DNA from 3 places in the Bradyrhizobium sp. USDA 4516 genome. Region 2 is predicted to be linked to each of the others. Evidence: riboswitches for the same ligand, from Rfam matches in the RefSeq annotation. Region 2 holds a riboswitch; each other region holds the start of a gene.

Region 1 (7,751 bases), 790 kb from region 2:
GTCCCTCGCGCCAACAACTTGCTCCGCAGAAAAGGGCCTGCTAACTCTTGCCGGCCCTTCCTTATCAGATTGACGGAGCAATGCCAGGCCGAGCAAGGCCGAGAGAGCAGAGCCGAGGCCCGGCAGTATCAGCGTGACCGCGTAACCTAATCTCGCCACGGCAAACCCACTCGCCGCGAAGCCGACCAACGCTGACGCCGACATTACCGAGGTCAGAAACGTGACATCTGTGCCCGCCTTGCCTGGTCGGGCGAGCCCGAGAAACCAGTTCGTGAATGTAACATGCTGAACAGCGAGTGCCGCGAACACGATGCCGACGCTCACAACGGCGCTCACGCGAACGCTGATGTAGCGATCAACCATCGCAAGCGCACCGAAACTTATCGCCATGACTGCGCAGCCCCAGATCAAGCCTCGCTGCGGTGCCATTCGACCGATGATGGCGCTGGTCAGCGGCGCTACCAGCGTATACGTCAATACGTTCGAAAGCGCCCCGATCCATCCAATGTCTGCCGCGGCGAAGCCGAGGTCAACAAGCCGTAACTGAACCGTCGCGAACGCCACAGCGATCCCGATAACCGCCGGCGCGATCAATGCGGCCGTCGTCCACAGGCCAGGGTAGCGAAAGATCGCGGAGATCGAGGGGCGCTGCGTCGAGCTCCATCGGTCGCTGCGTTGCAGCGGTTCAGAAATAGCGAATACCCAACCAGCGAAAACGGCTAGCAGCATCGCCAAACCCAACAAAGCTGGACGCCAACCGACCATCTCGATCAATTGGAGGCAGACGGCGCCGCCGATTACATGGCCGATGGCCCGGCCCCAACCCAGCAGCGCTGCGCCGAGCGGCCGTTCGCTGGAATCGAGAGCTTCGGCTATATAGCCCAAAGTTGCGATCCGCTGCGTGGCGGCAATGGTCGCAAGTACCAGGGAGACAAGAAAAAGCGACACAAAATCGGTCTTCGGGTTCAAGAATGCCATTGCTGCCAACACAATGGTACTGGCGACTTGGGTCAACAGGATCCACGAACGTCTCAGCCCGAGACGATTGAGGCTCCATCGATCCACCACCGGGGCCCAAAGGAAGTTAACGGTGAATGCAAAGAAAGCGGTGCCATACAGACCGACCAGTTCCAGGCTGGCACCGTTGCCCCGAAGGATCACGGGAATGGCTGAATAGATGAACGCGATCGCCAGATACTGCTGACTAGCCAACGCGACCATCCCAATGAGTGGCACGTAACGATTTGCCATCTGCCTATTCCTCCCGAAATCGATTTCGCACGTGCCTTAAGAGAACGGTTTGAAAAGACAGCGGCTAGCCGTTATCAGTTCGGCTCAGGCCATACTCAATGAATGCACACCGCGCCTGACCGTCATCTTGTTGAGCCCAGTTGCCTTCCCAGTAGATGGCGCTGTTGACGTCACATTGGCAAGCAAGGCTCCCTGGCGGACGCCGGTCGTAGCCATCGCCGACCCAGCGCCTCTCCAGGTCCGCAGGCAGGTCGACAGCTTCATCGCTGGTTAAAAATCCACAGTCCGAGGAGAAGCTGCACTTGCCCGTGGCGTTGACCTCTCCAAGGGTCGCGCTTGCCGGCAGCAGCGCCAGCGCAGCGACGACAGCTGTGCCTGCCCTCATCATCACGTCTTCACCACGCGTTCGTGCAATCGGGTAATGGCGTCGAGCGCCGACAGAATCGCTCCCTCCTGCCATGGCAGCTGCGAGGCGTGCTCGCCCGCCAGCGCGATGCGGCCGTCGATCTGGCACAGATTGCGGTAGTGCTGCGCGCGGGCGGCCTCGGTCCACTGGCCGGCGCAGCCGAGCGTGAACGGCACGCGATGCCAGGCCACCGCGACGCCGTGCTCGAATTCCTTCCTGTATTGCGGATGGATTGCGGCACCGAACTCGACCGCACTAGCGACCCGCTCGGCCGGCGGCATGGCGGTGAACTCGAACGAATTGGCGCCCCCATGCATGTAAGCGCCGAGCAGGATGCCGCGACCGCCACTGTTGAAGCCAGTATTCGGATAGGCGATCTGCTGGATCGGCAGGTCGGTGTAGCTGATGCCGCCATAGATCGCCTCGTCCTCTTCCCAGAAGCGGCGTTTGAACTGCAGGCCGATCTTCACGGAGGCGACGTAGGGCACGGAATCGATCGCACTCTTCATCGGCCGGCCGACATCGATCGGCAACTGGCTCAGGATCGACAGCGGAATGGTGCAGATGCACCAGTCGGCGGTCGCCTGCTGCACGACGGATGGACTGGTCGTGTCGACATAGCTCACGGTGACGCGGGAGCTGCTCTGCTGGATCTGCGTCACCTTGGCGTTAGTGCGGATCAGATCGCCGACCTCGCGTGCGAACGCCTTGCCGATCATGTCCATGCCGCCGACCGGCTGGAACATGGTGGTCTGGAAATCGTAGCGCGCAAAGCCTTGCAGATAACGCCATATCCGCGATCGTAACAGCTCCTGCAGCGAGACCGGATCGCTGGGCAATGGATCGGGCATCAAGCCGCCGCCGGGATCGCGGGCATAACCGCGGAACTCGGCGGAGACGAGGTTGGCGTTGTACTTGTAGTCGCGATCGAGCGCGCCCCAGTCGCGCAGCGCCTGCAGCAGGATCTCCTGATCTTCCGTGCTGACGAAGTCGTCGAGCCTGCCCTGCTGGCTGACTTTCGCCAGCAACTCCGCCACGCCGCCCTGGAAATCCGCCTTGATGCTGCGAAAGCGCTGCGGCTTGCCGCCGAATGCCCGCGTCGCGTGCAGAAAGGCATTGTGGTTGAGCTGGATGAAGGGTTCCAGCGTCACATTGAGCCGGCGGCAGTAATCGAGCAGCGCACGGTGGTGATAGGGAATCCGCCACGGGCCGGGATTGAGATAGAGCCCCTGCTCGAACTGACAGGCCTGTTTGAAACCGCCGAGCTCCGTAAAACTGTCACCGCCACGGATCGACCAGTTGCGACCGCCGGCGCGGCTGTTGAATTCGAGGATCTGGACCTTGTAGCCGGCCTTGCGCAGCTCCAGCGCCGCCGTCATCCCGGCAAGCCCCGCGCCGAGAATCAGCACCGAGGCGCCCTTCACATCGCCTGCGAGCTTCAGCGGCCCCTTGTAGGCGGATTCGGACGCGAAGCCGAGGCTCGTCATCGCGTGATACATCGCCGAACTGCCGGCAATGGTGCCAATCAGCGCCAGCAGATCACGCCGCCTGATTACAGATTCGTTCTGCACCCGCGCTCACCCAGCCGCTGACTTCGTTGGCGAAGGGAAACGGCTCCTGCGATCAGTTTCAAGAAAGTGCACGCGTTGCACTGCAGACTGGTGGCGCTGCCGCGGTGCGCCTGCGAGATCGTCTTCGATTATCTCCATCCCCATTGGTCCTGTACCGCGTCGATCGTCGTCGATGAAACAATCATAGCTATCCATCCGCAGCCCCTGAGGCGGGCAGGCCGATCCGCGGTCGCTTCAAATACAGGAAGCTGGTCAGTACACCTGTGTTGATGAACCGACGTCCGCTCACCTCTGGCGGCGATTCGCGAGCCATCGATTAGAGCTCGATGCGTCGAAGCCGCGGACGTTCGTTCCTCGAGGCGCTTGCCGGACATGTATAGCCGTTCGACGGAAAACGAAGCAGTTGATCACGCGACACGAGCCCTTGAGCGACTTCTTAAGTATTCGACTGAGTCTGTTGTACACCAGCAAGAGCGATGCCAACATTTCACGACATCGAAGGCGGAGAAGCGGACCACCCCAGATGTGCGGTAGGCCAGACGATGACTGATGTCCTCAGAGGTGTTGGCGCTCTTTCATTGGCGACTCTCAAGCTCAAGATCAGCAGTTTCTGGTTCTAGTCCCACGACCAAGCCACTCCGCCGACGATTGCGGACACAGCGAACCAGTGGAGCGCCGGGACTAACCGCGCTTGGCCATGGAGCGCAAATGCAGTTTTGAACGCCTGCAATCGGTTATTTTCGACGTCGCTTTTGGACCGGTGGTATTGAACCCGACATTGTTCGATGTCAGACGCACGGAGCTAATGACGCCGAAGACGGGCGATAATTAGCTCGATCTTGTCCATCATGTGCAACGATAGTCGCGTCGGCCGAACGCGGACCGTCGCAGTTGCCCTCTTGCATTGTACAGCTGAAGATTGCGGCATTGGCTCGCCCGCCTTCTTGGTCAGCCCACGGCCTCGGTCGCGCCGGCGACACCAGTCACGCAGCTTGTGTGCGTGAAGCCGTTTGTCGTAGCCATTTTCACGATGACGACCGTCGCGATCCAACCGTCCACTTTGCTGTGCTTTGGAACGCGCCTCCGTCTGATGTCGTTTGTACCGGTACCCCTGCGCTCCGGAGCCATCAGTCATGATCTCTGCTATCAACCATGCGGAATGGCTATGTCATTCGTTAAGCCAAATGGCATCCGCCAGACCTGGTGCGGCTCAGTTTAGCCCCGCTTGTGGCGACAATCCTGTTCCCACAAAACTGTCAAGCCCGAGACAGAAGAGATGAATCATGCAGGAGCTCCCGTGCCATATCACAACGAGCGGGGACTCGTCGACCGAGATGCTTTCGCGCATCGGGCGCGCATAAGCCTGCAAGCTTCCGCGCCCCGAAGCTCATCTGGTTGTATGAGCTCACCCCGGCTTGAGCGGCTCTTCGAGTCCTTGCCAGCGATAGATCGCAAATGACAGCGCCCAACTGACCAGGAAGATGCCGACCACCAGATAGCCGAAATTGGCGAAGCTCCCGTTGAGATCGTCCACCGCGCTCCAGAAAGTGCCTTCAAGCGCCAATTTGTTGGCGAGCAGGCCGAGTGCCTCAATGCCGCCGATCAGCAGCGCCACGACGACTGAGATGGCCGTAATGGTCAGATTGTACCAGATCTTGCGGATCGGATTGAGGAAAGCCCAGCCATACGCGCCGACCATCAAGACGCTGTCGGTCGTATCGACGAGCATCATGCCTGCGGTGAAGAGAGCCGGAAATATCATCACCGTACTGAAGTCCAGCCCTCCCGAAACCTGCCCGGCTGCGACGGTGAAAAGGCTGATTTCCGTCGCGGTATCGAATCCGAGGCCGAAAAACAGACCGATCGCGAACATCTGCCAGCTCGCCGTCACCATGCGAAACAGCGGGCGCAAGAGTCGGGACAGCAAGCCACGACCGGACAGAAGCAGATCGAACTCATGCTCTCGGACGTGTTCGCCACGCCGCGCACGCTGAAAGCTCCGCCAGACATCCCGTAGGATCACAAGGTTGATGGCGGCAATCGTCAGCAAGAAGAAGGCCGATGCACCGGTGCCGATGGTACTGCCAAGCGAAACTCCTGGAAACCGCTTTGCAGCGCGAGCGCTGCAGCTGCAATCGCGGCGACCGCCACTCCAACCGACAAGGAATGGCCAAAGGCGAAGAAAAGTCCGACCGCGAGGGGATGTCGGCCATCCTGCATCAGCTTGCGAACAACATTGTCGATGGTCGCGATATGATCAGCATCGACGACGTGCCGAAGGCCGAGCACATAGGCCAGCACTGCTGTCGCCAGCAGCGTCGGCCGCTCGGACAGCGCCACGATGGCCCAGGTCCAGGCGAAGCAATTGATGGCCAACAAGAAGGCATAGAGCGAGATGATTCGACTCCGCGAGGCAGCCGATGCGTCGTCTATGGCAAGCTTTGGATATGTGAACATGATCTTGCTTCGGCAGCGCATCTAAGCATGAGTTTGATCACGAACGTCCCTCTTTGCATAAGCGCCGCGCACGCCAAAGCCGGTCCGGCCAGGCTGAAGACGAACCGACGGATACAGCGTCCGATGATCATGCCCATTCGCGGCACGAGACAATTGCGCTGGTCGCAACGGCAGTGGAGTTGAGTGGCATTTCCTACTTCTCAGGGCTGGTCCCCCTTCGCGGTGCAGTTTTCGTGCCGCTCTGCTGGGCTAACGTGCTGGACCGCTTCGTGCGGCTTCTATCCTGCCGTCAGCTCGTTGTCGCGCGATTGCGCCGCCGCATTGACGTTGCAACCTCGATCTGAGCCGTAGTCGAGTTTAACGGGCCAACCAATGCCTCAGAGCACCCCGTCCGACGCATTTGCGCACGGCAACGGCTGGTAGCAGGTTTCCTGGCTGGAGTTCGCGGCTCTTGGCCACCTTCTCAGGATCGCGAATCCCAGTGGCACGAAATGGTCATCGCCTCGCCGCTTACAGTTGCGTCGGACAGCTCCGGCATGGGCCAGGCAGGACCCGCCGAACGCCCTTGAATAGCCTTTCGAACACTACCGATGACAAAGCGAAATGGCTTCAGAGGGCGTGTCAAGTAATCGTTGGCGAACTTCGTGCGACACCGCAGCTCAGGAAAAAGCGGTAACTTTGCTCCTCAACCTCGGATTGCGGACGAGATCGAAGGCGTCAAGACACTGCGGCTCTGTTGCTCAAGAACTCGGCGCGGCGCTCGCCGCTCGCGCAGACACACTGCGGTTGAAACACTCAGGCGACTGGAAGGCTGACTTCCTCTCTGTCCTTGGTCATGGCGTCATAGACCCGGACCTGGAGCATGGGACGGCGCTTCTTAAGCTCTTGCGCTCCTGCCCAGGCGCCGTCTCTTGTCGCGAATTCGGTTTTCAATTGACCGTCGACTTCGAGCACATAACCGGAAGCGGGCAATCGACGAGTGGATGCAACCATCTTAATCCTTTAGCATCGGCGAATCCGATCGATGCTCCCAGTTAACCCGAGTCGCCATCGCCAGACCAGTAGGCAGGTAAGCGGCATCCGCGAGGAAGAAGCGACAGGTTTATCGCCGCTCATCGCAGAGGAGTGCGCGCGCCATCACGGCGCCGACGACGGCTTCCGCTGCTTGCTCTGGGGCCTGCTCCATCGTCCTGAGATGAATTTCCGGCCTTATCGGCGCTTCGTAGGACGCATCGATGCCTGTGAAGTTCTTGATCTCACCGGCTTTAGCCTTTGAGTAGAGACCTTTTGGATCCCGCCTTGCGCATTCCTCGATTGGCGTATCGACAAAGACTTCGATGAACTCGTCCTTGCCAATCAGGCTGCGAACCATATCTCGCTCGGACCTGTAGGGGGAGATGAACGAGCAGATCACGATCAAGCCGCTGTCCAGCATCAACTTGGCAACGTGTCCGACGCGCCGAATGTTCTCCTCCCGCTCAGCCTTCGAGAAGCCTAGGTCCGCGTTCAATCCGTTCCGGAGGTCGTCACCATCTAGCAGCATGGCATGTCGCGACATTGCGAGCAGCTTCTGATCAACCATGTTGGCGATCGTCGACTTTCCCGCGCCAGACAGACCGGTGAACCAGACGACGCAAGGCTTCTGATCCTTGAGCGCGGCGCGCTCACTCCTGCCCACCGAAAGCGCCTGCCAGGGAACATTGGTGGCCCGCCGCAGCGGAAACGCAATCATACCGGCGCCAACCGTACGATTGGTATAACGATCAATGACGATAAACGATCCGGTTTTCCGATTGACGTCGTAAGGATCGAATGCGGCGGGCAGTGCGGTCGCAACATTGCAGAACGCGATCTCATTGAGAGAAAGCGTCTCGGCAGCCAGGTGCTCACATGTATTGACATCGATCCGATGCCTGATCGTGGTAATGCTGCCGGCGACCGTCTGCGAGCCAATCCGCAGGATGTAATTTCGTCCGGGAGCGAGCGGCTCGTTGTCCATCCAGATCAGATAAGCAGCGAATTGGTCGGCGACGCAGGGGCGTTCGGTTGGCCGCGACAGAAGATCG
Region 2 (7,751 bases):
CATTGACGATCGCCGCTGGAGCGCATTGCGCAAACTGAGCGCGCAGCCAATCGGCCACGCCCGCCGCCTTCAGCGAGGTGACGAACACACCGTGGGCATCAAAGCCCCTCTCACGCAATGCATCGATCAATGCATCGACCGGCGCCGTATCGCCTGCCGCGAGGTAGGAACGATAGAACGTCACCAGCACGCGCGGCCGGCCGTCCGGTGCCGGCAACGCCGTGATGGCACCGCGCCGGGAATCGTAGACGCCGATCTCGGGAAGATCGATCTCGCCGACCACCGGCCCGGCATAGAGTCCGGACGCCAGCGCCAGTTGCGCGATCACGGCCTGCGCGGCAACCGGGCCGCCCTTGTCGCACAGCACCTTCAGACGGCGCAGCGTCGAGACCGGCAAGGTCGAGAATTCATCGAGCCGCAGATCGTCGCGGCCATCCGCCGGCAGCACCACCAGGGCAATGCCGCGCTCCTTCGCCAGCCGATGCACCGCGGCCAGCCCGTATGACCAATAGGGCTCGCCGCCGATCAGCCGCACCAGAATGCCGCGGGCGTGCGAGAGCGTCCGCTCGATATAGGTATCGACCGACAGCGGATGGCGCAGCTCCGCGAGATTGGCGAGCCGCAGCGACGGCAGCGCAGCACGGCCGCGCCGCCAGCCGGCCGCGAAGGCAGCAAGATCGCTGTCGGAAAACGACAACACCACGAGATCGGCCGGATCCTGGCCGAGGTCCCTTGGCGTCGCGGTCTCCTCAAGGCCGCGGCTCTCGCGGAAGACGACGTGCATCAGACACCAAGCCGTGCCCTGATCGCGGCTTCATCGATGTCGGCATGTTCGCCGATCACGACGAGCTTCGACTGCCGCGCCCGGGCGCCCCAGGGCATGTCGAACTGATGCCGCACCCGCTCGCCGACCGATTGCACCAACAGCCGCATCGGCTTGCCTTCGACCGCGATGTAGCCCTTGGCGCGCAGCACGTTCTGCTCGCGCGCCAGCCCCTTGATCGAGGCGACCAGCGCGTCGACATCCGAAACTTCCGGAAGATCGATCACGACGGAATTGAAATCGTCGTGCTCGTGTTCCTCCTCGCCATCGTGATGCGACGGCCGCGCCGCGAGATCGCTTTCCGCCGCCGCCCCGAGCCCGAGGATCACGCGCGCGTCGATCGTGCCGTCGACGACGGGCAACATCGGCACCTCGCGCGGCATCTCGGCCGCGATCACCTCTTTCGCTGCCTTGATCCCCTCCGCCCCCGCGAGGTCCGCCTTGGTCAGCAGCACGATATCGGCACATGCGATCTGGTCCTCGAACACTTCCGACAGCGGCGTCTCGTGGTCGAGATTGTCATCCGCCGCACGCTGCGCATCCACCGCGGCCGGATCAGGCGCAAAACGGCCGGCGGCGACGGCCTCGGCGTCGGCGAGCGCGATCACGCCGTCGACCGTGATCCGCGAACGGATCTCCGGCCAGTCGAACGCTTTCAGCAGCGGCTTCGGCAGCGCGAGCCCGGAAGTTTCGATCACGATGTGATCGGGCTTCACGTTCCGCGCCAGCAACTGCTCCATCGCCGGGATGAAATCGTCGGCGACGGTGCAGCAGATACAGCCATTGGCGAGTTCGACGATGTTCTCGGCCGGACAATTGGCGTCGGCGCACGACTTCAGGATGTCGCCGTCGACGCCTTCGCTGCCGAATTCGTTGACCAGCACCGCGAGCTTCTTGCCGTTGGCATTGCGGATCAGATGCTGGATCAGTGTCGTCTTGCCGGAGCCGAGAAAGCCGGTCACGACGGTGACCGGAATTTTGGCGAGCGTGGTCATTCTGCGGCCTCCGGCACGACGGGAAGAGGTGGAATGCGGGCGAGCGATTGCTTGCGGAAGATTTCCGGACGGCTGCGCCACGGCACGATGCCGTCGGGCGCCGCCGCATAGGCGGAGGCACCGGCGATCACATCCGCGGCATTATCAGCGGACAGTCGGCCGTAGACATAGGACCAGCGCCCCGGCGCGCTGAGCGCGACCGAGCAACCCTGGCTGCAGGCCGACAGGCATGCGACGGGAACCAGATTGACGTCATCAGGCACGCCGGCCTCGACAAGCGCGGCATGCAGGCGTGCACCGGGCGCGAGCTCACCTTCCGCCGGCGTCTGGCCGGCGCGGCAGGTGATGCAGACATGAAGTGTAACGCTCATCGCCCTTCCTGGATTGACAGCGGGAAGCGATGAGGCACACGAACCGATTTTGGACAGGTTCGTTCCCCGTCGCGGAACACCCCGTCCGCCGGTTTCACAACATGCTGCGTTGGCAGGTCTCCCGGCTTGCGGAGCAGGTTTTACCCTTCGATGCCCACCTTCCCGACTCCGTATGGAATCAGTGGCTTGGGCATCTCTCCGGTCACGGTCGCGGGGGCGGCTGCGCTTCGGGCCCGATTTAGCGGAGCCCTATCGCATTCCCTCTTCGCCTGTCGTAGGACAGGAACCAACGCAGGACCACCATTCGTCCAAGCCTCGCACTTGTCAAGCCGAAGGAATGTGATGACTTCTGATGGAAAGGACGCTGAAGACGGCGCCCTCGGCACCGATCTTTCGCCGGATGCGCGCCACGCGGACAAGATGGCGAAAAAGAAGGCCGCCCGCGACCGCATCATGGCGACCAAGAGCGGTGAAAAGGGCCTGATCATCGTTCATACCGGCGCCGGCAAAGGAAAATCGTCCTCCGCGTTCGGCATGATCGTGCGCTGTGTGGCGCACGGCTTTCCCTGCGCCGTGGTGCAGTTCATCAAGGGCGCCTGGGATACCGGCGAGCGCCGCCTGCTCACCGGGCATTTCGGCGATCTCTGTCAATTTCACGCCATGGGCGAAGGCTTTACCTGGGAGACGCAGGATCGCGCCCGCGACATCGCGGCAGCGCAAGCCGGCTGGGAAAAGGCCAAGCAGCTGATCGCAGACCCGAGCCTGCGCATGGTCGTGCTCGACGAGATCAACATCGCGCTACGCTACGATTACCTTGCGATCGCCGATGTCGTCGACTTCCTGACCACGTCGAAGCCGCCGATGACCCATGTCGTGCTCACCGGGCGCAACGCCAAGGAGGAGCTGATCGAGATTGCCGATCTCGTCACCGAGATGACGCTGGTAAAGCATCCGTTCCGCTCCGGCATCAAGGCCCAGCCGGGCGTCGAGTTCTGACGGGCATCACGATGGCGCGCGCATTGATGATCCAGGGAGCCGGCTCGGACGTGGGCAAATCGCTCATCGTCGCCGGCCTCGCCCGCGCCGCCAGACGGCGCGGCCTGCGCGTGCTGCCGTTCAAGCCGCAGAACATGTCGAACAACGCCGCCGTGACCGTCGATGGCGGCGAGATCGGCCGCGCGCAGGCGTTGCAGGCGCTCGCCGCCGGCGTCGAGCCGCACACCGACATGAACCCGGTGCTGCTGAAGCCCGAGACCGATGTCGGCGCCCAGGTCATCGTGCACGGCAAACGGATCGCCACCGCACGCGCGCGCGAATATGCCGGCATGAAACCATCGCTGATGGGCGCGGTGCTGGAGAGTTTTGCGCGCCTGAAGCAGCGCGCCGATCTGGTGCTGGTCGAGGGCGCCGGCAGTCCCGCCGAGGTCAACTTACGCAAAGCCGATATCGCCAATATGGGATTTGCGCGCAAAGCAGACGTGCCCGTGGTGCTGGTCGGCGACATCGACCGCGGCGGCGTGATCGCGCAGCTCGTCGGCATCAAGACGGTGATCGACCCTGATGATGCCGCGATGATCCAGGGCTTTGTCATCAACAAATTCCGCGGCGATCCGACATTGTTCGACGACGGCTATCGCCTGATCGAAGAACGCACGGCGTGGCGCGGCTTTGGCGTGCTGCCCTGGTTCGTCCGCGCCGGCGAACTTCCGGCCGAAGATGCGCTCGGGCTCGGCGAGGCGCGCAAGCCCGGCCAGTGCAAGATCGCGTTCCTTGCGCTGTCGCGGATTGCCAATTTCGACGACCTCGATCCGCTGAAGCTCGAGCCCGGCGTCGATCTCGTGATGGTACGTCCGGGCGAAGCCATCCCGGGTGATGCGAAGCTCGTCATCCTGCCCGGCTCGAAATCGACCCGCGGCGATCTCGCCTTCCTGCGCGCGCAGGGCTGGGACATCGACCTCCTCGCGCATCATCGCCGCGGCGGCCATGTCCTCGGCCTGTGCGGCGGATACCAGATGCTAGGACACAGCGTCGCCGACCCCGATGGGATCGAAGGTCCTGCCGGCGAAACGCGCGGGCTCGGGCTGCTCGATGTCGCAACCACCATGACCGAACAGAAGACGCTGACGCGCTCCAGCGCGGTGCATGCCGCGACCAGCCAGCCGATCAGCGCCTATGAAATCCATATCGGGCGCACCGACGGGCCGGATCGCGCGCGGCCCTTTGCATCACTCGACGGTACGGCTGAGGGCGCGGTCTCCGCAGACGGGCGCGTTCACGGCAGCTATCTGCACGGCCTGTTCGCCTCGGATGAATTTCGCAAGGCGTTCCTTGCACAGCTCGACATCCCCGCGGCGGATCAGACTTACGGCGCCAGGGTCGAGAGCGCGCTCGACGCGCTCGCCGGGCACATCGAGACCCATCTCGATGTCGAAGGCCTGCTCGCGCTGGCGCGTTAAAGCGAGATGATTCCTTCTCACCTCGCCCCGCGTGCGGGGAGAGGTCGGAACGCATCGCTAGATGCGTTCCGGGTGAGGGGGAGTCTCCGCAACCGCAGCTGTCGCCGAATATGCGGATGCGGCCCCTCACCCCAGCCCTCTCCCCGTAAGAACGGGGAGAGGGAGCGCAGCGCCGTCGCAATCAGCGCGACAACACGGCGGAAAGGCGCGACCACTCGGCCTCGCCTCCCGGCAAGCCGAGGCGCAGCCATCCCGGTTTCTGCTGGAAGACCCGCGACCAGATCTGCGCACGGGCAAGTTTCTCCTGCGCAGCCAATGCATCGCCCGTCTGGTAGAGCCGGAACAGCAACGTGCCACCGAGCAGCGTCCAGCCCTGCGATCGCGCTATTGCATCGAGCCTGACGCAGTCGTCCGCGAGCCGCGCAGCCGTCGCCGTTGCCCAGTCGTGATCGAGCAACGCGCGCCGCCCGATCGCGATTGCTGCTCCCGAAACCGGCCATGGGCCCGCCCTCGCCGCAAGCGCGGCGACGTCCGCCTCGCTGCCGATCGCGAAGCCGAGGCGCAAGCCGGCAAGTCCGTAGAACTTGCCGAATGAGCGCAGGATCAGCAGCCCCGCGTGTCCTGCTTCCGGTGCAAGGGACAGGTCAGGAACGGCGTCCGCAAAACTCTCGTCGATGACGAGCCGGCCAACGCGCGGCAGCAGTGCCAGCAACTCGCGCCGGTCATGGCGTCGTCCGTCGGGATTGTTCGGATTGACGACGACGGCGATGTCCGCTCCCGCCAGCGCGGCGAGATCGGACACCTCGGCGACGTCCCAGCCGGCGGCCGACAACACCGCGGCATATTCATTGTAGGTCGGCGCCAGAATCCGCGCCCGCCCCTTGAGCGCCAGATGCGGCAGCAACTGAATCGCGGCCTGCGCACCACCCATCGCCACGATCGGCGCCTTGGTGACATAGGCCTGCCGCGCAGCGTCGTGCAGCGATTCAAGATCGGATCGCGACGGCAACGCGCTCCATTGCCGCGGCTCGACATCGACCAAGGGATACGGCACCCGATTGATCCCGGTCGACAGGTCGATCCAGTCGTCCGCGGCGCCGCCGAAGCGCTGCCGGGCGACATCAAGGTTCCCGCCGTGCTCACGCATGCGCCGCACCTTCACGCCCGCGCCAGGGCGACAAACGCCGCAGCCAACAGCACCATGGCGTAGCGATAGAGTTTCAACCCGGTGAGGACATCAGCGGCAGCCGGATCGCGCGCCCCCTCGTTCAGCCAGGGCTCATCGGCGACGTGCCCGTGATAGATGCGGGGACCGCTGAGCCGCACGCCGAGCGCGCCGGCCATCGCAGCTTCCGGCCAGCCGGCATTCGGCGAGCGATGCCGGCGCGCATCGCGCAACATGCATGACCACGCCTGCGAACGGTTCGGCGCGAGCAGCACGAACAGAACACCCGTCAACCGCGCCGGAATGAGATTGGCGAGATCGTCGATCCGGGCGGCTGCCCAGCCAAAGGCTTCGTGCCGCTCGGTGCGATGACCGATCATGGAGTCCAGCGTGTTGATCGCCTTGTAGCCAAGGATTCCCGGCAGGCCGAACAGCGCGCCCCAGAACACCGGCGCCACGATGCCGTCGGATGCATTCTCGGCGAGGCTCTCGATGGTGGCGCGCGCGATGCCGACGTCGTCGAGCGTTGCCGGATCTCGCCCGACAATCTGCGCGACCGCCGAACGTGCGGCCGTGATGTCGCCGGATACCAAGGGACTTGCCACCGCGGCGACATGGTCATGCAGCGAGCGCACGGCAACCAGCGGCCACGCCAGGACGCCGACAAGGACAATGCGAACCCATCCGGATGCGAGCACGGACTGAACGGCCCAACCGAGCGCAATCACCAGCGCGATCACCAGGATCGCAGCCGCAATGCCAGCCACGCGACGAAACGCCGGCGGGTCGGAGGCGCGGTTCCAGGCGCTATCGACAAGATTGATCAGCCGGCCGAGCCAGGTCACGGGATGGCCGATGCGGGCAAACAGCCACGCCGGCCAGCCGATCAGGGCATCCACCGCCATCGCCACCGCCATCGCTCCCGCAAAACCCACGATAATCCTCTCCGCGCCGCGGTCCCCCTGATGCGCAAGACATCGGCCGAGTGCAAGCCCTCCGTGACGGATTTCGGCTTTGTCTTTCTCCGCGATTGGTGGTTAGAGCGTTTGTGAACGACGCGCGTACCGGTCGCACAGGAGATGATATGGCCGTCATTCTGATCACGGGGGGAGCGCGGTCCGGCAAAAGCCGGCGCGCCGAACTTCGTGCGCGCAGCTTTCCGGGACAGCCGGTCTATATCGCGACCGCCGAGGCGCTCGATGCGGAAATGGATGAGCGGATCGCCAAACATCGCGCGCGGCGCGGCAGCGACTGGATCGAGCGCGAGGTGCCGCTCGATCTGGTTGAAGTGCTGTCCGGGACCGATGGCGCTGGTGCAAGGCTGGTCGATTGCCTGACGCTCTGGCTATCCAATCTGCTGCATGCCGGGCGCGACTGGTCGCAGGAAGTGACGCGGCTGGCGGATGCGCTGTCGCGCCAGCACGGCCCGGTCGTGCTGGTCACCAACGAGGTCGGCCTCGGCATCGTGCCAGACAATGCATTGGCGCGGACGTTCCGCGACGCCGCAGGAATCATGAACCAGACTATCGCCGGCATCGCAGACGAGGTCGAGTTCGTCGTTGCGGGCCTGCCGATGAAGCTTAAATGAAATCCGAGATCGATCCTGCCAAAGGCCCCGCAATGGTCTCATTCGACGATACGTTTCGCCGGCAGCTGCACGATCTGTTCGTGTGGCGGCGCGACGTGCGGCGGTTCCGAACCGATCCGCTGCCGGATGGCACGATCGAGCGGCTGATCGAGATCGCCTGCCTGTCGCCTTCGGTCGGCCTGAGCCAGCCCTGGCGGTTCGTCGTTGTCGACGACAAGACACGACGCCGCGCTGTCATCGACGACTTCAAGGCCTGCAACGCCGATGCGCTGCGGTCCTATTCGGGCGAGCGCGCCACAAAATACGCCGCGTTGAAATTATCGGGCCTCGAGGAGGCGCCGGGCCACCTCGCC
Region 3 (7,751 bases), 4.4 Mb from region 2:
CGACATGGGCTTCACGCCCGAAGGCATCGCGATGATCAACAGCTATTTCAGCGTGATGATCGCGGTCGTCGCGGTGCTCGCCTGTGCCAGCGCCTCGCGCTATTACCTCGTGATGACGATCGGCGAACGCATCGTCGCCGATCTCCGGCGCGACGTGTTCGCGCATCTGATTTCGCTGTCGCCCTCGTTCTTCGATTCCGCGCGATCAGGCGAATTGGTGTCGCGGCTCACCGCCGACACCACTCAGATCAAGTCCGCGGTCGGCGCGTCGGTGTCGATTGCGCTGCGCAATCTGATGCTGTTCTTCGGCGCCGCCGCGATGATGGTGATCACCAGCCCGCGGCTGTCCGGCTTCGTGCTGCTCGCGATCCCGATCATCGTGATTCCGCTGGTGGCGTTCGGCCGCTGGGTGCGGCGGCTGTCGCGCACCGCCCAAGATACGCTGGCCGATGCCAGCGCCTATGCCTCCGAGCTGGTCAACGCGATCCGCACCGTGCAGGCCTATACTGGCGAACGGCTTGCCAGGACGCGCTTTGCCGGCGAGGTCGAGCAGGCCTATCAAGCCGCGCGCAGCTCGACCAAAGCGCGGGCGGTGCTGACGTTGATCGTCATCTTCATCGTGTTCGCCAGCGTCGTCGTGATCCTCTGGGTCGGCTCGCACGACGTGCTGGTCGGAACCATCAGTCCGGGCCGGCTCGGCCAGTTCATTCTCTATACGGCGTTCGCCGCGAGCGGCCTCGGCCAGCTCAGCGAGGTCTGGGGCGAGGTCTCGGCCGCATCGGGCGCCGCCGAGCGGCTGTTCGAGATCTTGCGCGTCAGGCCGCAGATCGCGGCGCCCGCGTCGCCGCGCGCGCTGCCGCAGCCGGCGCGCGGCGATGTCGGCTTCGACAATGTCAGCTTCGCCTATCCGACCCGGCCCAACGCGCTTGCGGTCGATGAAGTGTCGCTCTCGGTCCGGTCAGGTGAGAAGGTCGCGATCGTCGGCCCGTCCGGCGCCGGCAAGAGCACGCTGTTCCATCTGCTGCTGCGCTTCTACGATCCGAAATCGGGCACCATCTCGCTCGACGGCGTGTCGATTCGGCAGGCCGATCCGGCCGAGGTGCGCGCGCGCATCGCGCTGGTGCCGCAGGATTCCGTGGTGTTCGCCGCCAGCGCCCGCGAGAACATCCGGTTCGGCCGGCCCGATGCGACCGACGCCGAGGTCGAGCGTGCCGCCGATCTCGCCCATGCCACCGAATTCCTGCGCCGCTTGCCCGAAGGCTTCGACACCCAGCTCGGCGAGCGCGGCGTGACGCTGTCAGGCGGCCAGCGCCAGCGCATCGCGATCGCACGCGCGATCCTGCGCGATGCGCCGCTGCTGCTGCTCGACGAGGCGACCTCGGCGCTCGACGCCGAGAGCGAGACGCTGGTGCAGACCGCGCTGGAGGAACTGATGCGCCACCGCACCACGCTGGTGATCGCGCATCGGCTGGCGACCGTCTTGTCCTGCGACCGCATCATGGTGATGGACCAGGGCAGGATCGTCGAGCAGGGCACCCACGCCGAACTGGTCGCCGCGGGCGGACTCTACGCCCGGCTGGCGCGACTGCAGTTCGAGGGGATCTGAGCGAATTGGGCCTCGGCGCGCTCCGCCTATGCGATTCCTATGCGATCGGGCGCGCGCTCCCCTCGAAAACCTATTCCCGCGCAAGGATAGTCGCGCCGCGCCCGACCTCCCTCGACAGCCGAAGGACGTCAGGCGCGCGGGGTGTTCGACTGATGCGCGAGAATGCGACCGAACCGGAGAGCAAGCTGCTCCGTGCCTGGCAGCTTGCCGTGCTGCGCTTCGCAGTGACGCTGGGCGACGACGATCGGATGCACGCGCTCGGTGTGGCCGGCGAGGTCGACCGGCTGGGTGGCGCGGCCGATGACGCCTTCCACTTCTTCCGCAGGACGACCGCGGAGCTGTGCGCGGCGATCTCCGGTCAGGGCGCGGATCAGGAGGCCGTCATCCGGCGATTCCTGGCGAAGATCGACAACGTCAGGCTCAAACGTGCGGTCGAGGCGGCGATCGCCAGGGACCGCACGCCGCCGAAACTCGTGACGAGCCGCGTGAAGCCCGGCCCCGATCTCTGGCGCGGGCTGCCGTCGCGGCGTGCAACCGGAACGTAGGAAGGGCCTCACTCTGCAATCGCCATCACGGCGCGGCGGATATTCCGTCACAGCATGTCGCCACAACCCTGGCCGGCTTGCTGCGATCAGTGCGATGCGCTTCTCTGTGCTCGACAGGAGACCGGTCGGTTTCGGAATGCGGGGAGTGGCGAGATGGGTGGCTTGGTGATCAGCGGCGGCCGGGTGGTGGATCCGGCCAGCGGGATGGACGCGATCGGCGATGTCGCCGTGGTCGACGGCAAGATCGCCGCGGTCGGCACCGGCCTCGGCGGTTCCGAACGGCAGATCGACGCGACCGGGCTCGTGGTGGCGCCGGGCTTCATCGACCTGCACGCGCATGGCCAGACCATTCCAGCCGACCGCATGCAGGCGTTCGACGGGGTGACGACCTCGCTCGACCTCGAGGCCGGCGTGTTGCCGGTCGCGTCCTGGTACAAGCGCCAGGCCGAGAAGGGCAGGGTGCTGAACTACGGCGCCGCCGCCAACTGGGCCTTCGCGCGCATCGGTGCGATGACCGGCTCGAATTCGGAGAGCTCGCTGGAATCGTTTGGTGCCGCGATGCGCGATCGCCGCTGGATCGAAAACGTCGCGACCGAAGGCGAGGTCGGCGGCATCCTGGAGCGCCTCGCCAATGCACTGAACGAGGGCGGCATCGGCATCGGCATTCTCAACGCCTATGCGCCGGGCGCCGGCGTGCAGGAATTGACCGCGGTGTGCCAGCTCGCGGCGGATCATGCGGTGCCGACCTTTACCCACGTCGCCTACATGTCGCGGATCGATCCCGAGAGCGCGGCGGAAGCCTATATCCGCCTGATCGGCTATGCCGGCGCCACCGGCGCGCATATGCACATCTGCCACTTCAACTCGTCGAGCAAGACGGATATCGAGCGCTGTGTCGCGCTGATCGCGAAAGCGCAGGCGCAGGGCCTGCCGATCACGGTGGAGGCCTATCCCTACGGCACCGGCTCGACCGTGCTGGCGGCGACCTTCTTCAGCGATCCGAAATTCGAGGAGCGCAACGGCCTCGGCTACGATTCGGTGCAGCGCGTGACCGACGGTCACCGCTTCGGCAGCCGCGAGGAATTGCTGGCGGCACAGGCCGAAGAGCCCTCGACCTTGGTGCTGTGGCATGTGCTCGACATCGAGAACAACGCGCATCATCGCGATCTGCTCGATATGGCGGTGCTGTATCCGGGCGGCGCGATCGCCTCCGACGCGATGCCGTGGACGCTGTCGGACGGCCGCCCCTACAGCGGCGACGCCTGGCCGCTGCCCGACGATGCCACCTCGCATCCGCGCTCGGCCGGCTGCTTCACCCGCTTCATCCGTGAATGGGTGCGCGAGCGCAAGAAAGTGTCGCTGCTCGAGGGCATCCGCAAATGCGCGCTGATCCCGGCCGAGATCCTGTCGGCGAGCACGCCGGCGATGCGGGCCAAGGGCCGGCTGCAGGTCGGCGCCGACGCCGATGTTGTGGTGTTCGACTACGAGACGCTGAGCGATCGCGCGACCTTCTCGGCGATGAATCGTCCGGCGGAGGGCGTGCGGCATCTCGTGGTCAGCGGCCAGCCGCTGATCAGCGATGGTGTGCTCGATGTCGCGGCGCGTCCCGGCCGGCCGGTGCGCCGGCCTATCACGGGGGGCTGAGGTGCCGGTCCCGATCCTGCTGGTCGCGGGCTTCCTCGGGGCGGGCAAGACCACGGTCGTCAACCATCTGCTGGCGCATGCGCAAGGGCGGCGCATCGCCGCCGTGGTCAACGATTTCGGTGCGATCAATATCGACGCCGAGCTGATCGCCGGCGCCAGCGACGGCGTGGTCAGCCTGAGCAATGGCTGCATCTGCTGCACGCTGGAGGGCGACCTGCTGCGCACGCTCGCCACGTTGCTGCGGCGTGATCCGCGTCCCGAATTCATCGTGATCGAGACCAGCGGGATCGCCGATCCCGCCGACATCGTGCGCAACCTGATGGATCCCGTGATCTGGAAGGAGGCGCCGCTGGAGACCGTGCTGTGCGTGGTCGACGCGACGCAGCCTGCGGCGATGCTGAACGATGCGCTGCTGCGCTCGCAGCTCCGGGCGGCGGATGTGGTGGCGCTGAGCAAGGTCGATCTGACTGACGCCGCTGCGTGCGCCGCGATCCGCGACGCCGTGCGCGCGGTGCGTCCGGCGGCCGTGGTGGTCGATGCCTTGCATGGCGAGGTGCCGGCCGCGCTGCTGTTCCCAGCGGACCTCGATCATGTGTCGGCGCCGCGCGAGACCGCGCCGCGACGGCCGTCGTCCGATCGCTTCGACACGCTGAGCTGGACCTCGGAGCGGCCCGTCGTGCTGCCGCGCTTGCAGCAGGCGATCGGCAGACTGGCGCCGAAGCTGGCGCGGGCGAAGGGATTGTTCGAGACGGTGGAGCAGCCCGGGCGGCTGACCGTGCTTCAACTCGCCGGCGGCCGGGCGACCCTGGCTGCGGGCGGCGTGCCGTCGCCCGGCGTGCCGCGCACGCGCATCGTGTTCATCGCCGAGATGGGTGCGCTGTCGCGCGCGGAGATTGATGAGGTGATGCAGGGATGCGTCGAGGCTCAGTGACGCGAACCTACGTTTCCCGTCATCCTGAGGAGCCGCGAAGCGGCGTCTCGAAGGATGAATCGGCCGCCAGCCGGGCCGTGCATCCTTCGAGACGCGCGTGCCCCGCTCCTCAGGATGACGGGTTGCCTTTCGGCGTCAGCCCTCGACGTCGCTGTGTCATCGCCGCCGCAGCATCTCGCAAAGCATGTGTGCGACAATCGCATCGAATTGACAGCCTTGCCGGCACCACCTATCGTTTTTGCCGACGGTTCCCTTCGGGGATCAAAAGGGAATGCGGTGCGAGGGTAACCCCAATGCCGCAGCTGTCCCCGCAACTGTAAACGGCGAGCCTTTCGTCAATTTGCCACTGGGCCAGCGGCCCGGGAAGGCGTCGACAGGCGATGACCCGTGAGCCAGGAGACCTGCCGTCAGTCGTGGTCATACGCGAGCACATCGGGCGGGGGCGTCCTGGTGGGATCGGAGCACTGCCTTTTCGGCAATGCGCCATCCGCGTTCGCGGTGACGTGCCACGTTACCGCGAGTCCTTTCATGTCTCCGTCCTCTCCCGTTGCGCGCAAATGGCGCCTCGGTCTCGTCTGCTCCCTGTCATCGCTGTTGCCGGCCGAAGGCTCGGCACAAACACCGCCACCAACCAGGCTCGATCCGATCGAGGTCGCGCCTTCCGCTGTGGCAAGGCCGAAGCCCGCGGCGCGAAGCCGTGCCGTGGCCGCCGCGGCGCGGCCGAGGCCCGCGACGATCGCAACAACCGGCAACACGCCGCGCGTCGCAGCGTCGGGCGTACGGGGATCGGCATCGCCGACGCTCAATGCCACCACGCAGGGCGGCACCGGCAGTCGTCTCAACCTGACGCCGCTGCAGACACCGGCCAGCGTCGAGATCATCACGGCGCAGACCATCGCTGAACGCGGCCAGCATAATGTGCTCGATGCCGTCACCCAGGACGCGGCCGGGTTCGTCGCAACGCCGGCGCCAGGCAATGGCGGCCTGTCGTTCAGCACCCGCGGCTTTGCCGGCAGCAACTCGGTGATGACGCTGTATGACGGCACGCGCTTCTATATCGGCTCCGGCACGCTGACGTTCCCCTACGACACCTGGTCGACGCAGCGCATCGAAGTGCTGCGCGGCCCGGCCTCGGTGCTGTACGGCGAAGGCGCGATCGGCGGCGTCATCAACGTGATTCCGAAGAAGCCGCAGAGCACGCCCTATAACGAGGCCGAGGTTTCGCTCGACAGCAACATGACGCGGCGGCTCTCGGTGGACAGCACCGGTCCGATCAATCCCAATGTGTCGTACCGCATCAACGCCACCGGCAACATGTCGGACAGCTGGGTCGATCGCGACAAGACCTCGAACGCGGTGGTCTCCGCTGCCGTGCGGGTGCAGGCGTCGGACAATCTCGCCTTCACGCTCTCGGAAGATTACGGCGATCGCAGCCCGTCGCGCTATTTCGGCACGCCGCTGATCAACGGCGCGATCCAGGACGCGCTGCGCTTCAAGAACTACAATGCAGCGGACAGCGCGATCCGCTATCAGGACAGCTGGACCCGGTTCAAGACCGAGTGGGACGTCGCCGACGGCATCAAGGTCAACAACACGCTGTATTACCTGACCAGCGAGCGGCACTGGCGCGACATCGAGAACTACACCTGGAATCCGAAGACCCAGCTGATCGATCGCACGAGCTATATCGAGATCTTCCACGACCAGAAGCAGCTCGGCAACCGGATGGATACGACCTTCAGCGGCCACGTGTTCGGCCTTGCGAACCAGGTCGTCGCCGGGTTCGACGTCAACCGGATCGACTTCACCCATACCAACAACTCGCCCTATGGCGGCGCGTCGTCGGTCAATCCTTATGTGTTCGATCCCGGATCGTTCTTCGCCACGACGACGGCGACCACGCCGGGCTTCAACGCGATCGTCAATCAATACGCGCTGTTCGCCGAGGATCGGCTCTCGCTGACCGATCAGTTGTCGCTGGTGACCGGGGTCAGGTATGATCGCCCCGAAGTGGACCGCACCGACTACAAGACGCCGGCAAACAGTTTTGAGACGACGCTATCGGGCACTAGCTGGCGCGCGGGCCTCGTTTACGAGCCGATCAAGAACCTCGCGTTCTATGGCCAGTACGCGGTCGGCGTCGATCCGGTCAGCAATCTGATCTCACTGTCGACCACGCAGAAGACATTCCAGCTTGCGACCGGCAAGCAGACCGAGATCGGGGTCAAGCAGTCGTTCTGGGGCGGCCGCGGCGAGTGGACGCTGGCTGCCTACGAGATCGTCAAGACCGGGCTCACGATTCCCGATCCCGGCAACCCTACCGGCGGCGTGGCATTGCAGATCGGCCAGCAATCATCCCGCGGGGTCGAAGGATCGATCGGGCTCGCGCTGAACGACGGCTGGCGCGTCGACGCCAATCTTGCGCTGTTGCGCGCCAGATACGACAACAACAGCCAGGTGGTCGGCGGCAAGATCGTCAGCTTCAACGGCAATGTCCCGGTCAACGTGCCGCAGCAGGTCTCGAATGTCTGGCTGACCTGGGATTTCGCGCCCAACTGGTCGGTCTATGGCGGCGTGCAGATCGTCGGTGCGATGTACTCCGATCTTGCCAACACCCAGCTGCGTCCGGGCTACAATGTGGTCAATGGCGGCGTCAGGTGGAAGCCGGATAACCGCACCACGGTCGCGTTCCGCGTCTACAACCTGTTCGACAAGGCTTACGCGGTGACCTCGAACGGCACCGGGCAGTGGCTGCTAGGCATGCCGCGTACCGCCGAATTGTCCGTCAACGTGAAGTTCTGACCATGCGCAACGCTCTGATCCGGCGCGGGCGGCGGTGGCTCTATATCGTCCATCGCTGGATCGGCATTGCGACGTGTCTCCTGTTCGCGATGTGGTTCATCTCCGGCCTTGTCATGATGTACGTGGCCTTTCCGCGCCTTACCGACAGCGAGCGCCTCGCCGCGCTTCCTGTCATTCCCTGGAGCAAGGTGCGGGTCACGCCTGATCGCGCGATGGCGATCGC

Evidence for each region. A riboswitch is a leader RNA that binds a small molecule or an ion and turns the genes downstream of it on or off. The one in region 2 is predicted to bind cobalamin.
Region 1: it holds a riboswitch for cobalamin, as region 2 does, so the genes downstream of both, ACVI1L_RS25370 (HoxN/HupN/NixA family nickel/cobalt transporter) here and ACVI1L_RS28835 (DUF1636 family protein) in region 2, are expected to answer to the same signal.
Region 3: it holds a riboswitch for cobalamin, as region 2 does, so the genes downstream of both, ACVI1L_RS09050 (TonB-dependent receptor) here and ACVI1L_RS28835 (DUF1636 family protein) in region 2, are expected to answer to the same signal.

Annotation. Positions count from the first base shown of each region.
Region 1 is NZ_JBSRXT010000001.1:5,547,504-5,555,254, reverse strand. Features, by position in the region: gene ACVI1L_RS25390 (MFS transporter) at 1-1,251, opposite strand, end outside; gene ACVI1L_RS25385 (hypothetical protein) at 1,316-1,639, opposite strand; gene ACVI1L_RS25380 (FAD-dependent oxidoreductase) at 1,639-3,228, opposite strand; gene ACVI1L_RS25375 (HoxN/HupN/NixA family nickel/cobalt transporter) at 4,634-5,278, opposite strand; gene ACVI1L_RS25370 (HoxN/HupN/NixA family nickel/cobalt transporter) at 5,272-5,685, opposite strand; cobalamin riboswitch at 6,090-6,289, opposite strand; gene ACVI1L_RS25365 (hypothetical protein) at 6,481-6,678, opposite strand; gene cysN (sulfate adenylyltransferase subunit CysN) at 6,788-7,751, opposite strand, start outside.
Region 2 is NZ_JBSRXT010000001.1:6,333,528-6,341,278, reverse strand. Features, by position in the region: gene cobN (cobaltochelatase subunit CobN) at 1-784, opposite strand, end outside; gene cobW (cobalamin biosynthesis protein CobW) at 784-1,818, opposite strand; gene ACVI1L_RS28835 (DUF1636 family protein) at 1,815-2,189, opposite strand; cobalamin riboswitch at 2,284-2,495, opposite strand; gene cobO (cob(I)yrinic acid a,c-diamide adenosyltransferase) at 2,532-3,185, shown strand; gene ACVI1L_RS28825 (cobyric acid synthase) at 3,197-4,645, shown strand; gene cobD (threonine-phosphate decarboxylase CobD) at 4,827-5,792, opposite strand; gene cbiB (adenosylcobinamide-phosphate synthase CbiB) at 5,804-6,745, opposite strand; gene cobU (bifunctional adenosylcobinamide kinase/adenosylcobinamide-phosphate guanylyltransferase) at 6,895-7,398, shown strand; gene bluB (5,6-dimethylbenzimidazole synthase) at 7,431-7,751, shown strand, end outside.
Region 3 is NZ_JBSRXT010000001.1:1,926,285-1,934,035, reverse strand. Features, by position in the region: gene ACVI1L_RS09070 (ABC transporter ATP-binding protein/permease) at 1-1,606, shown strand, start outside; gene ACVI1L_RS09065 (hypothetical protein) at 1,759-2,151, shown strand; gene ACVI1L_RS09060 (amidohydrolase family protein) at 2,305-3,795, shown strand; gene ACVI1L_RS09055 (CobW family GTP-binding protein) at 3,797-4,726, shown strand; cobalamin riboswitch at 4,955-5,149, shown strand; gene ACVI1L_RS09050 (TonB-dependent receptor) at 5,255-7,528, shown strand; gene ACVI1L_RS09045 (PepSY domain-containing protein) at 7,531-7,751, shown strand, end outside.